One region of the Chitinophaga sp. NPDC101104 genome, then DNA from elsewhere that is predicted to be linked to it. Evidence: riboswitches for the same ligand, from Rfam matches in the RefSeq annotation. Region 1 holds a riboswitch; the other holds the start of a gene.

Region 1 (7,388 bases):
GGCGAGGAGGCCTGCTCCTCCCGAGGGGTCGAGGCCGGCGAGGCTCATGGCAAAAGGCATGGTGAGTCGGGTTTAAATGGGTGAATTGAATTTTTTGAAGAAGGCCATGCGGTTATCAAAGTGGAAATTATTTCGCTCATGCGTTCGGGTTCCCCCCAGGCCGCGCCCAATACGGCTGCGCCGCAGAACCCTTTTGCCCGGGCTGCTGCGATATTCCCTGCATGGATCCCGCCGATGGCAATGGCGTTCGGAGGGATCGACTGGCAGGGCCGTGCATTGTAGCCGGGTTTGGAGATACTGTCGAACACGGGGCCCATCAGCACGAAATCGAATCCGGAAACGACCGTTGAATCGTGGTGAATGGAAGTGCTGACCCATTTGCCCGCCTCGCGGAGTTTCCGGATTTCGTAGGGCGCAGTTTTAGCACGGGCATCTTCGCTGAGGTGAACGCCTTTCAGCATAAACGTTTCCACCAGCGAAGGGAAAGTAGCAACGATAACTTTGGCGCGATGTTGACTGGGCAGGCCCTCCAACCACCGGGCGTAGTCGCTTTCGTTCCAGCCGGGTTTACGGAGCAGGAGGGTTTCCAATCCTGCATCGAACGCGGATTGGATGACTTCGTGTTCAGACAGCATGTGGCCGGCGGCTTCAGGGAACGGCGTTTTGCGAGATGCTTGATCGCAGAGGTTTAGTTCGTGTTCAGGCAACAGGTGCCCGGCCGCTTCAGGGAATTGTGTTGTGCGCACGTCCTGATTGCGGGGAATTCTCTGGTGCCCAGACTTGAAGCGTTGTGCCGAACCAGGGAATAGTGTAGTGCGCACTTCCTGATCGCGGGTAATTACCTCGTGCCCAGGCATCGAGTGCCCGGCCGATCCTGGGAATGGTGTTGTATGTTCTTCCTGATCGCGGGTAATTACCTCGTGCCCAGGCATCGAGTGCCCGGCCGATTCAGGGAGGTGCGTTGTTAACCTTTCCTGCTCCTGGTACATTTCCGGCAAAGGAAACTCCGGTGCTGTGATGAGCCAGATCATGCGTAGATCTCCCCTCCCCTGGCGGTGAAATCTTTTGCTTTTTCGGCCATGGCAGCATCTCTTTCTGCGTGCTCGCGGACTTCCTGCGAAATCTTCATGGAGCAGAACTGCGGGCCGCACATGGAGCAGAAATGCGCCACCTTCGCGCCTTCCGCCGGAAGTGTAGCGTCGTGATAACTGCGGGCAGTATCGGGGTCGAGCGATAGGTTGAACTGGTCTTCCCAACGGAACTCGAAGCGCGCCTGGCTGAGAGCGTTGTCCCGGTGCTGCGCGCCCGGATGTCCTTTCGCCAGGTCTGCCGCATGTGCCGCCAGTTTGTAGGTGATCACGCCCTGTTTTACGTCATCCCGGTCGGGGAGGCCCAGGTGTTCCTTCGGTGTAACATAACACAGCATGGCCGTGCCATACCAGCCGATCATCGCCGCGCCGATAGCGGAAGTAATATGGTCGTATCCCGGGGCGATGTCGGTAGTGAGGGGGCCGAGCGTATAGAAAGGCGCTTCGTGGCAATGTTCCAGCTGTTTGTCCATGTTCTCCTTGATGAGGTGCATAGGCACGTGTCCCGGGCCTTCGATCATTACCTGCACATCCTGCTTCCAGGCGCGGTGGGTCAGTTCGCCGAGGGTTTCCAGTTCCCCGAACTGAGCCGCATCGTTGGCATCGGCGATGGAGCCGGGGCGGAGGCCGTCGCCCAGGGAGAAGGAGACGTCGTACGCTTTCATGATTTCGCATATCTCGTCGAAATGCGTGTAGAGGAAGTTTTCCTGGTGATGGGCGAGGCACCATTTCGCCATGATGGAACCCCCGCGCGAAACGATGCCCGTCATCCTTTTGGCGGTCAACGGAACATAGCGGAGCAGCACACCGGCATGGATCGTGAAATAATCGACGCCCTGCTCGGCCTGTTCGATCAATGTGTCGCGGAAGATTTCCCAGGTAAGGGCTTCGGCTTTGCCGTTCACTTTTTCCAGCGCCTGGTAAATAGGGACGGTCCCGAGGGGGACAGGGCAGTTCCGGATGATCCATTCGCGGGTTTCATGGATGTTTTTGCCGGTACTGAGGTCCATGATGGTATCTGCTCCCCAGCGACAAGCCCATACTGCCTTTTCCACCTCTTCTTCGATAGACGAGCTGACGGCGGAATTGCCGATGTTGGCGTTGATTTTGACGAGGAAATTGCGCCCGATGATCATGGGCTCACTTTCCGGATGATTGATGTTGGCGGGGATGATGGCCCTGCCGGCGGCGATTTCACTGCGGACGAACTCCGGAGTTATAAGCCTGGGCGCATTGCCCGTACCGCGATGTTGTTGCCAGAGCGGGTCTCCGTCCCGGAAAGCGACGTCTGCCCGTTGATTTTCCCGGATAGCGATGTATTCCATCTCAGGAGTAATGATGCCTTTGCGGGCGTAGTGCAGTTGGGTGACGTTGGAGCCGGCGCGCGCCTTGCGCGGCAGCGGCGGTTCACCCGTGCGGAGGTGCGCCAGGGCAGGATCTGCGAGGCGGGCGCGGCCGTAGTCGGAAGTCAGGGCTGGCAGCGTAAGAACGTCTCCCCTTTCGTCGATCCAGTTTTCGCGGAATCGGGGCAGCCCTTTCGCGGGGTCTATGAAAATGGAAGGGTCGGTATAAGGGCCGCTGGTATCGTACACCGTAACGGAAGGATTCGGTGTGGAAGCGCCCTGGCGGCCATGAGCGCGCGTGTCTGTCTGGGAGATTTCGCGCATGGCTACTTGAATGTCTGGCCTGGAACCCTCGACATAGATCTTCTGTGAGGCAGGAAATGGCGTGCGGGTAATACGGTGTTGCATGTTGAAAAAGATAAAAGGTTACGAATGGGCATGAAGAGGGCCTTACGTCCCCGGGAGGCGCAAAAGCTCGTCCGGCTCCTTGTGATTGGTGCGGATGCCGGTAAATAATAATTGATGTGCCGTGATCAGCGATTGCGGGCAGCTACGCCGGAAGCGTTGTTGCGCCTTCGTCTTTGTTAATGGACGATGACGATGCGGATTCCTGTGTCAGTCAGCGATGGTGGATGGCTTCGTTGGAAAGCAATCTGGTGGTAGCCAGACGTTATTGCCAACAAAGGCGCGTATTCCTGCCTGGTCTCCCGGCAATTCCCGGCAATGGAACATGGAAGCAACACTGGTCACCGTTGCCAATGACCGGCAGTGATGATGCGTAATCAATTTCAATCTATGAACGACGATTTAACACGTTATAAAGTGTTGCCGGTTGAACCATTCAACACCGTCATTTTATGTGAGGGTGATTGATTGTGCTCCGGAGTATGCAGGCATCAAACGGAACCTGCCCACTGAACGCGAAACCGTCTGGGATCTCGAAATGAAAACCGTACCAATAGCGCGCATCGCTGACGCAGTCCCCATTATCCGCCCTGGGTGGCCTGGATAATGGTCACCTGATCGTCTGGCACAAGCAGGGTACTGGGCCAGTCTGGCCTGGGTATGACCCTTCGGTTCACCGCTACGGCGATACCTTTGCCGGTTGAAAGCTGAATAAACTGTAAGAGCGCAGTAACGGAGGTTTCCGGCTGCACCGCATAAAGTTTATTGTTTACAAGCACTTCCATGTTTGCAAGGAATTTAAGTGAAACAATAAACTTTAAGGATGTGAGAGAAGGAGTTCAGTATTACTTTTCCCTACGGCAGTGTGAACTGCATCAGGTACTGAGGGTATCATCTCAGTTTTCCCGTTTCCGGGAAAACACCCCTAAAGTGATTACAAATCTAAGCGATGAAGGGCCAATTTCCAAATTGGATAAAACACACACATTCATATGACGCGAAATTCGCATCGCTACAGTGAGAATGCTCTTTGAAATTCCTTAGTCGCCGATCCTTCCAAAATAAAGCACGCCCTGGCACCCTAGTTCCGGAGAAAGAAAGCCGAACTTGTAACGATATTAATACGAATTTGACGAGAAGTTGTCCACACCGATACACGGATGATGTTCATGGTATGTAAAACTCGTGTCAGCTTCATCCGTTTTGAATAGAAGCGCAAAACATAAAAGTTCCCCACGCAATCTAAAAACCACGATAAATTTTTCATAGGCAAAAACAATAGAAAAAAGCACTCGTAAAAACTTTCACCATTGGCATTCACCAAAATCAGTATTTGCCCAATTTGCCAAGAGCCTTGTCGATAGAGGAAAGCATCGTTTCCCGGAAATGGCCATGGACTTCATGGAGCGTATTGGGACGGTCCATCATTTAACCGAACGAACTATTGGGAATAATTAAAGTATTCCGGTAAAGGCATCAACATCCATCATTCCACTAACTTTATCCCTATGGAAGCATTAAATAACGCCGAAGTCAAGATCATTCACCGGCAAACTCCGGAATCTTCCGCGATGGTAGCCAACACCCGCCGCGCCATGACCCTCACCGCAGCCATCAACCGGCTAACGTTCAATGACGCCGACCAGGTCCGCGAACTGTTCAGTCAGCTGATCGGGCAGACGGTCGACGAAAAATTCATCCTCATCCCGCCCTTCTACACCGCCGGAGGGAACGAAATCCGCGTAGGCCGCAATGTTTTCATCAATCAGAACTGTACGTTTTATGACCTCGGTGGCCTCGATATCGGCGACGACGTCATGATCGGGCCAAACGTCAGCATTATTACCACCGGCCACCCCGTAGACCCCACAGCCCGCCGCGCCATCACCATCGGGAAACCCATCGTGATCGGGAGCAATGTCTGGATCGCGGCAGGCGCCATCATCATCGGGGGAGTAACGATCGGTGAAAACTCGGTAGTAGCCGCAGGAGCGGTGGTGACGAAAAACGTACCCCCGAACACTCTGGTCGGCGGCAATCCTGCACGGATTATTCGCGCGATCGGGACACAACCACCTGTTTAGCATTATCTTTGATAGGATACATTAAACAACCATTCGTATGACCCGCATCCTCCTGCCAGCGATCCTCCTCCTCGCCGCCGCTTGTAACAACGGCGAAGGTGAGGCGCATAAAGACAGTGTAGCCGTTACCGGAAGCGACACCATCTTCATCGAACGGCCGCTGGAGCCCGCCGTGGCATTGGATGCTGTTCATGTCGATTCCACTCTTCTCCCCGGCCGCTGGGTACAGCCCGCCGAAGGGGTAGACACCCTCCTCCTCGGGTTTCAACTCAAAAAAGGAGGCAAAGCCTCCTCCATCCAGCTGGAATCCCTCAAATACCAATCCTGGAGCATCCATAACGACACCCTCCTCCTCCACGGCCTCGCCGGATACTCCAAAGCAGACACTATCTTCCTGCAGACAGACACCCTCCTCATCCGGGAACTCTCCGATACCGCCCTCCGCGTCCACCCCGTAAACGCCGCAGAAGGCCATATCGAAACGTTCAAACGCCAAACCTCCACCGGTTCCAAAAAACGCAGGTAACCACCAGCTTAATTCCCGGAAACACCACGCCAGCAAGCTTTCTGCAAATTCCGCCAAAAACATTTTTCCGGGAAATCCTCCCCGCTGGTTTTAGGGCGAAGTGACGCAAATCCATTTATGCATCGGAACGGTAAAAGGTCAGCAAACCCAGGCCGGTCTTTCCCGCGCAATGCAGGATGGGATTGGATGGATCAGCCATGGTAAAGGTTTTCAGGGGAAGTTGACCGCGTTTGGCAGCAAGAAAGCAGGAATTAAGGGCAACGGGACGCAAAAGCAAAGAACAACCCCTTCCGGCGAAAATTTCGCCGGAAATGCTCCGTTTGCCCGTAAAAGGAAAGAAAATCATCCGCCGGCTACCTTTCCAGGTGGCGACTGCATCATCAGCGTTGTTTCATGGATATCGGGATAGGAGGACCGGCCTTTCGGGTTACAAAGGGTCGCTTCGGCCAGGGAGTCAACAGGATAGTAACGCAAGTTCCCCGTTCAGGATTCGGGAGGTTCTTCATCAGGCGGGTATGGTTTTCACCATCGCCTAAGAGAGGAACTTGCGGTCCAGCTTGCGCTGTTTACAGGTTATACATTTGCCAGATCCCGATCGCAGTGGCTACGATCGCTAAAAACAAACCGGCAACGGTCATTTGCAATTCATCAATATTCTTGCGGGCAATAACGGCCGAAACCACGCAAAGCGCAACTCCCGCCGAGCCCATGTAAACCGATGCTTCGGGCGATTTAGTGATGAAAGCGAACGCAGCGGCAACTACGCCGATGAAAATGGATGCAAAACCTGCAATCTTGGGCAGACTTGTTGGGTGGTGCATTGTGTACGAATTATAAGTGATCAAAAAATTGGCTATTGGTGCAATCCTGTCTGTTGATGTTGCGGGTCCGCGACCGGCACATCTTCCCACGGTGTCTTCAGCAAGGGCCCGATCTGCTGATATCGTTCATCCAGGTACTCATCCAACCCATAACGAAGACGGGTCGTATCTTTCACGGTCACGAACGTGCCAAATAGGCGGTCCCAGATAGAAAATATATTGGCGTAATTCGAATCGGTCTCCGGTTGATAACGGCTGTGATGCACCTTGTGCATGTCCGGCGAAACGATCACCCAGCTCAGCGCCCTGTCCACCGCCTGCGGCAAATGGATATTGGCGTGGTTGAACTGGCTCATGAATGCGGAGAGCGACTGGTAAAACATCACCATCCACATCGGCACGCCCATCGTGAAAATGGCCAACAGCAGCGCGCCCACCCTGAAAACACTCTCCACCGGGTGATGCCGCAAAGCCGTAGTGGCATCTACCGCCGTGTCTGTATGGTGGATTTTGTGGAAATGCCACATCCACGCCGTTTTGTGTTGTACCCAATGCACCAGCCAGGCCCCGATGAAATCCATCATCATTACCGCCAGCAGGCAATGCAGCCAAACCGGCATCCCGAAGAGGTACAACAGCCCGAAGGGCTTGCTGGCCGTCCAGTCAGACACACTTACGATCAAAAAAGCGAACCCCAGGTTTACCAGCGCCGTGGTCAGCGTGAAAAACAGGTTCGTGCCCGCATGTTTGAACCGGTTATTCCGGAACCGCATCCTCGGGATCACGCCTTCGATCACCCAGAGGAGCACCAGCCCAGCTACCAGCATCGCGGTGCGGTAGTGTGATGGTATATGTTCGAAAAACTCCATCATTCGTACCAGCGTTTCGGGTCGTGTAAGCGGACCAGTTATGAATCCTTACGGTTGTTATCACTTAGAAATTACGACATTTTGCCCAATAGTGGCGGGTTTCAGCCCATATATTTCTTACGGCTGAAGGAAGGTTTTCATTCATAGATTTATTTATATAACAAGAAAAAATTAAGCGTGGAGAGAAAATGGGGTTTGGGAGAAGAATGCCGGAATTGTTTAATATATAATGGTTTTCCATGGGAAATAAAA
Region 2 (7,388 bases), 1.5 Mb from region 1:
ATCCCGGAGATCAGCGAAAAGAGAAAGAGAATGGCCACGGCGCTGCCGATCACCCAGATCGTATCCAGCCGGATGATCCATTTTACCGAGGCAGGAGAAGGGCGTTGCGCCACGAACAGCACGCCCGAAGCGAAAACGACGAGGAACAGCCCTACAGCCACGAAGGGCGCGGTGGCGGTTACGCCGAAAATGTTTGCGGCTACACCGGGGAAAATCGCCAGCAGCAGGCCGGTTGCGAGGGAAGAAATGCCATTGATGCGTAAGGTGGTGGTTAAAGGTATCATGGTGTTTGTGTTTTGATTTGTTTGATTTAATGATACAAAAGTAGCGCGGCCCACCCGCCCGGGAGTTATCCGCAGGCGACTATCAATTGTCATTTCACGACAACCGTCGTATCTTCCCGCCACGCCGCTCTAACTTTGGTGAAAACTTCCGCCATGCAGGACCATCAGCAACAATTACTTCGCGCATTATTGGCCTACGCTACGCAACGCGGCGCCGATCCCAAAAGGCTATGTGCCCTTTCCAACATCGATGCGCGCATATTACAACAGGGGCACCCCGTGGCGGTAACCGCCGCTCAAATCAACAGTCTCTGGAAAAACGCCGCCCATGCGGCAGCAGATCCGCTCTTCGGGTTGCACTTCGGCGAATCCATGCAACTGGCGGCCCTGGGCGTGGTGGGACAGATCATCCAGACCAGCAATTCCATAGGCGAAGCGGTGGCGCACGCAGGCGCATTGACGCCGCTGCTCACCGATATGTTCCGCATGCATACCGATCACGGTGCCCAACAGTTTTCCATGCGCTTCGTGGCCGATCCCGTCAAAGCCGCCGATCATCCCCATACTTTCAAACATTTCAGCGCGTTCATCGCCATGTTCGCGGTGCATGAGCTGGACGGCCTGCTCATGCGCCGGTTGTCGCCGGTCGCCGTGCAATTGCCTTACGATGTGGGAGAAACGGCGGAGTTCGAACGGGTGCTGCGTTGCCCGCTGAAAAAGAAGGGCGAAACGCTCACCCTTACGTTCGACAACAGCTGGCTGCACCAGGAAATCCTGTCGGCCAATTACGAACTGCAAAGCATCCTGCTGCAACAGGTCCACGCGCTGCAAGCGGGCGCCCAGCCGGCGGGGGATTTTCATGCGCGCATCTTTCAATACCTGCTTACCAATTCTTATCTCTATTCCGCGTCCCTCGAATCCGTGGCGGCAAATTTCAGCATGAGCCCGCGGAGCCTGCAACGCAAGCTCGCCGGAGAAGGTGTTACTTTCCTGCAGGTGCAGGACGAAGTCCGCAAGGCCCTGGCGCTGGACTATCTCCGTTCCGGCCATCATTCCGTCAAAGACATCGCGTATATGCTTGGCTACAACGAGTCGAGCGCCTTCCTCAAAGCCTTCAAACGGTGGACGGGCAAGACGCCCGGCGAAATGCGCATGGCATAAAAAGACGAAGCCGGCGTTGTGCGCCGGCTTCAATACTTGGTTCGGATATGGTTTTCATGAACGTTACAGACCGATTTTCACACCGGCCATAAAATTAATGCCCGCCATAGGGAAATAATTATTGATCGCTTTCATGGTGCCGCCTTCCAGGTAACCGTAGGTGTAGCCATTGGGCGCGTATTGTTTATCGGTAAGATTGTAGGCGATGAACTGGAGTCCCAGCTCGCGGAAGATCCGCTGCGGAACGGTGTAGTTGAGGCGCAGGTCGGTAACGGCGTAGCCATCGAGCCGGCGGTTTTTATCGCCTGAATTGTCGAGGTATTGCGGGCCTACGCCTTTCTCGACGAGGTCTGCCGAAAATCCTTTGAACGGCCGGAACGTCAGCGTAGCGCCGCCCACGAAAGAAGGGGAGAACGCGATTTCCGTGCTTTCGTAGGTCTGCGGTTTCTGGCCGCCGTTGTCCCAATCGTCGAGGTACTCCGTGAATGCGCTGATGCGGTTGCGGCTGAAAGCAGCGTTCGCCTGAACGGTGAACCATGCGGCGGGCGTGTATTGTCCTTCCACTTCGATCCCCAGGCGATAGCTTTCCGGGATGTTGGTGCGGGCATATGCGCCTACGTCGTTGATACGGCCGGTGGGCACGAGCTGGTTGCGGTAGTTCATGTAGTACACGTTCGCCTGAACGCCAGCGTTGGCGCCGCGCCAAACGTAGCCTGCTTCGAGGTTACGGAGGGTTTCATGCAGCGGGGCCTGTGCGCCGCCCACTTCGAAATCGTCGCGGTTCGGCTCCTTGTTGCCGATGGCGTAAGAAGCGTAAACGTGTTGGCGTTCGTTGATCGTGAAAGTGGCGCCGCCTTTGGGATTGAAGAAATCGTATTTTTTATGTTGACGGATGCCCGGGTTCTTGCGGAAACCGTCGAGCTCGTAGTTCACGTGCCTGTATTGCAGGTCGGCAAAGAGTTTCAGTTTGCTGGTCAACGCGTATTCACCTTTCCAGTAAACGTTCAGGTCGGTCTTGAGCGCGTCGAGGTCATACCAGCGGAAGTCTTTGTCGAATCCGCCTTTTTCCGCCCAGATCACTTTACCATAATGGTTTCCTTCGTACTTGTTCCAGCCGCCGCCTGCCGTCCAGGTGAACCTTTTGAGGTCGTGACGGATGGAAAAGATGCCGCCGTAGAAGTGGTTGTCGAGCCACAACTGGCGGATGAGGTCGCTTTGATGCGTGGTATCGCCATCGTGTACGGGGCCGGTGATGCCATAATCCGCGTACCAGTCGTTTTCCCGCCAGTTTTCATAGTAACCCTTGCCGCGGGTGTAATGCAGGGCGGCATTGAAATGGAGGTTGGAGCGGAAGGCGTGGTTGAACAGCAGCTGGTAATGGTCTTGCTGGTAATTATCGGTTTCGTTGTCGTAGAACCCGCCTTTATCCATTTTTCCGTTGGGGTTGTACGTCCGGCCGTATTCCTTGATCTCGGCGTCGGTGGAGCCGGTCCAGGCCTGGTAGGTTTTTTCCTTGCCGGAGAAGACGTTGAGGCGGATGGAGGATTTACCGGCGATGTAGGCGAAAGAGGTGTAGAAAGATTTGAGGTCGGAGGTGGCGCGGTCTATATACCCGTTTGAGGAGATTTTCGACAGGCGCACATCGGCGGTGAAGTGATCGTTGATCAACCCGGAGCCTGCGCTGACGGTGGTTTTCCAGCTGTCGAACGAGCCGTAGGAGGCGTTGATTTCGCCGTATGCTTTATCGCGGAATTCGTTGGTGGACAGGTTGAGCGATGCGCCGAAAGCGCCGGCGCCGTTGGTGGAGGTGCCTACGCCGCGTTGCAGCTGGATGCTGGAAACGGAGGAGGCGAAGTCGGGCATGTTGACGAAGAAAGTGCCTTGTGATTCCGCGTCGTTAATGGGGATGCCGTTAACGGTGACGTTGATGCGGGTGATGTCGGAGCCACGGACGCGCAGGCCGGTGTATCCGATGCCGGCCCCGGCGTCGGAGTTGGTGGTGACGGACGGGAGTTGGTTGAGGAGGAGGGGGAGGTCTTGTCCCAGGTTTTGTTTGGCGATGTCTTCGCGGCGGAGCTCGGACTTGGTGAAGGGCGAGTTGGTGCCGGCGCGGAGGGAGGTGATTTCCACGGGTTTCACGAACAGTCCGGTTTCGGAGAGGGTGAAATGCAGTGTGGAGGTGCCTTTACGGAGGGTGTCCCTGGCGGGGGCGTATCCGAGGAAGCTGGCCTGTACGATGGCGGGCTGTTGTTTGGGAAGGGGGAGTGAGAATCGGCCGCTGGCGTCGGTGATAGCGGAGGGGCCGTTAAGAATGGCGATGGTGGCGCCTTCCAGTGGTTGGCCGGTGCGCGCGTCGGTGGCGGTGCCGGAGAGTGTTCTTTGTGCCAGTGCGGCGGTGGTGCAGCAAAGCAGGGCAAAGAGCAGGAGATGTTTCATGATCGGTTCCTGTTTATGACGGTTTAAAGGTTCGATGACCAATAGCGGAGCTGGGCCGGTGAAGGCCGCGCCGATGTACTATCGCAATAAAAACAGGTAAGTAGGAAATGTGCCGCTTACCTTTCCTTACCAGCATTACCTGGTTAGGTTCAACGGGTTTGATCTCAGCCTGATAGTAAGGCACCCCGAGGTGAAAAGGGCCGTTTACGGGCCCGTATTCTGGGCAAAGGTAGCTATAGCGCCCGAAAAAAGCCGAAATAATTTTTCGTGTTTTGAAAATTGCCTTAACTTACGATTCGTTAACCCGATACTGCTTTCTGATAGAATAATTCCCATAGCCAACTTTTTTATTTGTTAACCTAAATCACAAACAATGATTAAGATTCAATTGATCGGTCACCTGGGTAAGAATGCTGTTTTGCATGAGGTGAACGGTAAGCAGGTGCTGAATTTCAGTGTGGCGCATAATGAGCGTTACAAGAATGCGCAGGGCGTGGCGCAGGAGCGCACGATCTGGGCCGACTGTGCGATGTGGGCGCCGAATGCGGTGGGGGCTTATCTGCTGCAGGGGACGTACGTGTATGTGGAGGGGGTGCCATTCCTGGATATGTACACGACGCAGAGTGGTTCGCCGGCATGTGCGCTGAAGGTGCGGGTCACGAACGTGCAGTTGTTGAATCACGGTCCGCGGCTGGAGGGGAAGCCCGGGGGCGAGGGTTCCCAGGAGGGCGGACTGGCGGCCCCGGTGCCGGAAGACGTGACGGAGGAGCTGCCGTTTTGATGCGTCACTAAACTGATCCATGTTATTTCGATGATAAGTACAGGCAGCCGGCTGGAACGGCCCGGCTGCCTGCATCCATACCCCTGGGCCGGTGCGCGGCTTGGGGTGGGAGAGGTGTGTGCTTTCGGGGGGGAGGGGGAATGATGGGTGATATAGCCAATTCAATGGCGGACGGTTAGAATTTAGATTAAGCGGGTCGAAAGAACAGTAAAATGTGTTGATTGATTGAGTATTAAATGGAAGATTGATTATTGAAACAGCCGATTCAAAGGTGGGTGGAAGGAATATGAGAATGAGTTGATGTAATGGATGGTTAAAAAAGCTGACTGATAGGGAAATAAAATGAAAGTATCGGGTAGGTGATATTGCGTTTTATGTGCAGTGATGAAAGTTGAAGTGTGAAGTCGAAAGGAAAGTCATTCCAGCTATATGGGATGTACCTGTTTGTTAAGAGCGAATTCGGTAAAAGGAGCCGGTAAGGAAACGAGCTTTATTCACCGAAAATTTAGACAATATGGAATGTACGAAATGCAGCAAAGGAAAAAGAGAACGGGGACAAGTCAGCGTTTATCTTGAAAGAGATGACGCCGTATTCGTAGTTCGTGGCGTTCCCGCGGATATCTGCGACGCATGTGGATATTACGACGTGTCTCCTGAAATTATGGATATACTGGAAAAGAAAGCAACGAACATTCTCCAACAGGAAGCGCATATGAAGTTAATGCATTTGCGGCCGGGATCGGCATAACTGGCTGTGATAAACTACGGTAAATCCGGTGGGTGGAACACATACATTCATATCTGAATTGGCTGTATAACATCAAACAGGAATGGTTAGGCCTGTATTTGATTACCGCGTCAACGGAGATGACAGCGGTAAGGATACATGGTTTGATAGCAATTGATATTGTTGTCGTCCGTAACAAGGAAAACAACGGATATTGTTGTAGTTCGGCATGATTTTACAAGGCGAATGTTGACAACTGCGGTCGGCCCGACTTGTGGAACACTTACATTTATTTCCGATTTGTCTGTATGACTTACAGGTGGGAATAGTTGTGCCGGTACCCATTTTCCGAGTCGATAAAGATGATCATGGTATATTTATATTGTTTCATGAATGTATCGTCATAATGGAAGTGACTGCAGTCATTCATCTTAGATGAACACAGTTGAAATTGTTTCATTTCGGCCTGGTGCTGCACGGCGAGCGCTGGCAACAGGAGTAATCTTGACTTGTGGAATGCATACATTTATTTTCGATTTGGCGGTATAATTTCCAAACAGGAATGACAGTGCCAGTAATCAATTTCCATGTTGACGGAGACGGCTGTGGCATGAATGTGTTGCTTCACATGAATGTATTGTTTCATGGAAAGGGAAATTGCCGTTAGCCTTCGGCGGGAAACACAAATGAGATTGTTGTAGTCAGGGTTGTTTCAGGTGTCAACGGTTGCTAACAGCATGCTTTTATGGATTTGGAAGAAAAAATATTTTCGGCTGTAACCTTTTGTGGTGGATGGTTTTGGTGTAATTAGAATTTATTTCTCCAGGGGGAATGAAAAATAAATTTCGCTTTAGGAAATATTTTCACTTACATTTGCACCCACATTGCGAGGTAGAGCAGAGGTAGCTCGTCGGGCTCATAACCCGAAGGTCAGAGGTTCGAATCCCCTCCTCGCTACAGCGGAAACCGCGATCACAGTAATAAGTGTTCGCGGTTTTTTTTGTTGCATTTTTTCGCAAGCCCCAATTACAATCCTATGCCCGAATAGATGGAGCATTTCTTTACGGCTATCCCGGTTCTTTTCGTAATGGAACTGGTTTTATAGAAAATACACCGCCAGAAATAATGAACTCACCCGTTAATTGCCAAAGCCAGTGTGACTTGATATCCTTCCCGATTCTTTCTTATTAAATCCGGAAGGCGTAGGTACAACAGGTAAAACGTACTCGATGGGATGGGCCAAGGTGTTAAATAGCAATTTCGAATACTTCAAAGATTAGCTTTACAGGGTTTGAAAGCTTACATGGCAAAAGCTATCTAAATGTGTCATAATGCCATTGTTAGCACCCGCCACCTCACAAAATCGTACAGCTTGTAAAATTTTTTTATTCCCTTGTAACCAGCCGTAGGGAAGCGTCCCCGGCCAATCACTAACAACAGTAATCCCCTAATTCCCAAAAAATATTTGTCAACCAATATAATTCCCTTACCTTTGCAACCACATTGCGAGGTAGAGCAGAGGTAGCTCGTCGGGCTCATAACCCGAAGGTCAGAGGTTCGAATCCCCTCCTCGCTACGAAAGAAAGTCGGAATCCCGCTCCCGGAGCGGGATTCACTTTTTTATAAACATCAGGGCCACACGTACGGATATCCGCAAAAATGCACCGTCTATCGAATCATGCCGAACCGCTTCGGCTTTTTTTATTTGTGCTACCTTTGCAGCCGAACTCCCCGGTATCACATCCCCGAGGCCGTTCAACGAATTAAATTTTATAATGATGCATCGCGCAGGTTTTGTCAATATTTTCGGGAAACCGAACGCAGGAAAATCAACCCTCCTGAACGCCATCCTCGGCGAAAAACTCGCCATCGTTTCCCCTAAAGTCCAAACCACCCGCCACCGCATCACCGGCGTTCTCACCGAGCCCGGCTACCAGATCGTCTTCTCGGACACCCCCGGCATCATCGACCCGAAGTATAAAATGCACGAGAAAATGAT

What was found. A riboswitch is a leader RNA that binds a small molecule or an ion and turns the genes downstream of it on or off. The one in region 1 is predicted to bind thiamine pyrophosphate.
Region 2: it holds a riboswitch for thiamine pyrophosphate, as region 1 does, so the genes downstream of both, ACQKLP_RS06780 (TonB-dependent receptor) here and thiS (sulfur carrier protein ThiS) in region 1, are expected to answer to the same signal.

What each region holds. Positions count from the first base shown of each region.
Region 1 is NZ_JBNNSF010000001.1:182,629-190,016, forward strand. Features, by position in the region: gene ACQKLP_RS00825 (hydroxymethylpyrimidine/phosphomethylpyrimidine kinase) at 1-60, opposite strand, end outside; gene ACQKLP_RS00830 (thiamine phosphate synthase) at 45-1,031, opposite strand; gene thiC (phosphomethylpyrimidine synthase ThiC) at 1,028-2,839, opposite strand; gene thiS (sulfur carrier protein ThiS) at 3,418-3,621, opposite strand; TPP riboswitch at 3,672-3,773, opposite strand; gene ACQKLP_RS00845 (sugar O-acetyltransferase) at 4,345-4,920, shown strand; gene ACQKLP_RS00850 (lipocalin family protein) at 4,958-5,446, shown strand; gene ACQKLP_RS00855 (hypothetical protein) at 5,547-5,855, shown strand; gene ACQKLP_RS00860 (hypothetical protein) at 6,013-6,291, opposite strand; gene ACQKLP_RS00865 (sterol desaturase family protein) at 6,300-7,139, opposite strand.
Region 2 is NZ_JBNNSF010000001.1:1,652,445-1,659,832, forward strand. Features, by position in the region: gene ACQKLP_RS06770 (hypothetical protein) at 1-284, opposite strand, end outside; gene ACQKLP_RS06775 (AraC family transcriptional regulator ligand-binding domain-containing protein) at 438-1,445, shown strand; gene ACQKLP_RS06780 (TonB-dependent receptor) at 1,509-3,881, opposite strand; TPP riboswitch at 3,987-4,079, opposite strand; gene ACQKLP_RS06785 (single-stranded DNA-binding protein) at 4,255-4,662, shown strand; gene ACQKLP_RS06790 (YgiT-type zinc finger protein) at 5,177-5,410, shown strand; tRNA gene ACQKLP_RS06795 (tRNA-Met) at 6,275-6,346, shown strand; tRNA gene ACQKLP_RS06800 (tRNA-Met) at 6,894-6,965, shown strand; gene era (GTPase Era) at 7,165-7,388, shown strand, end outside.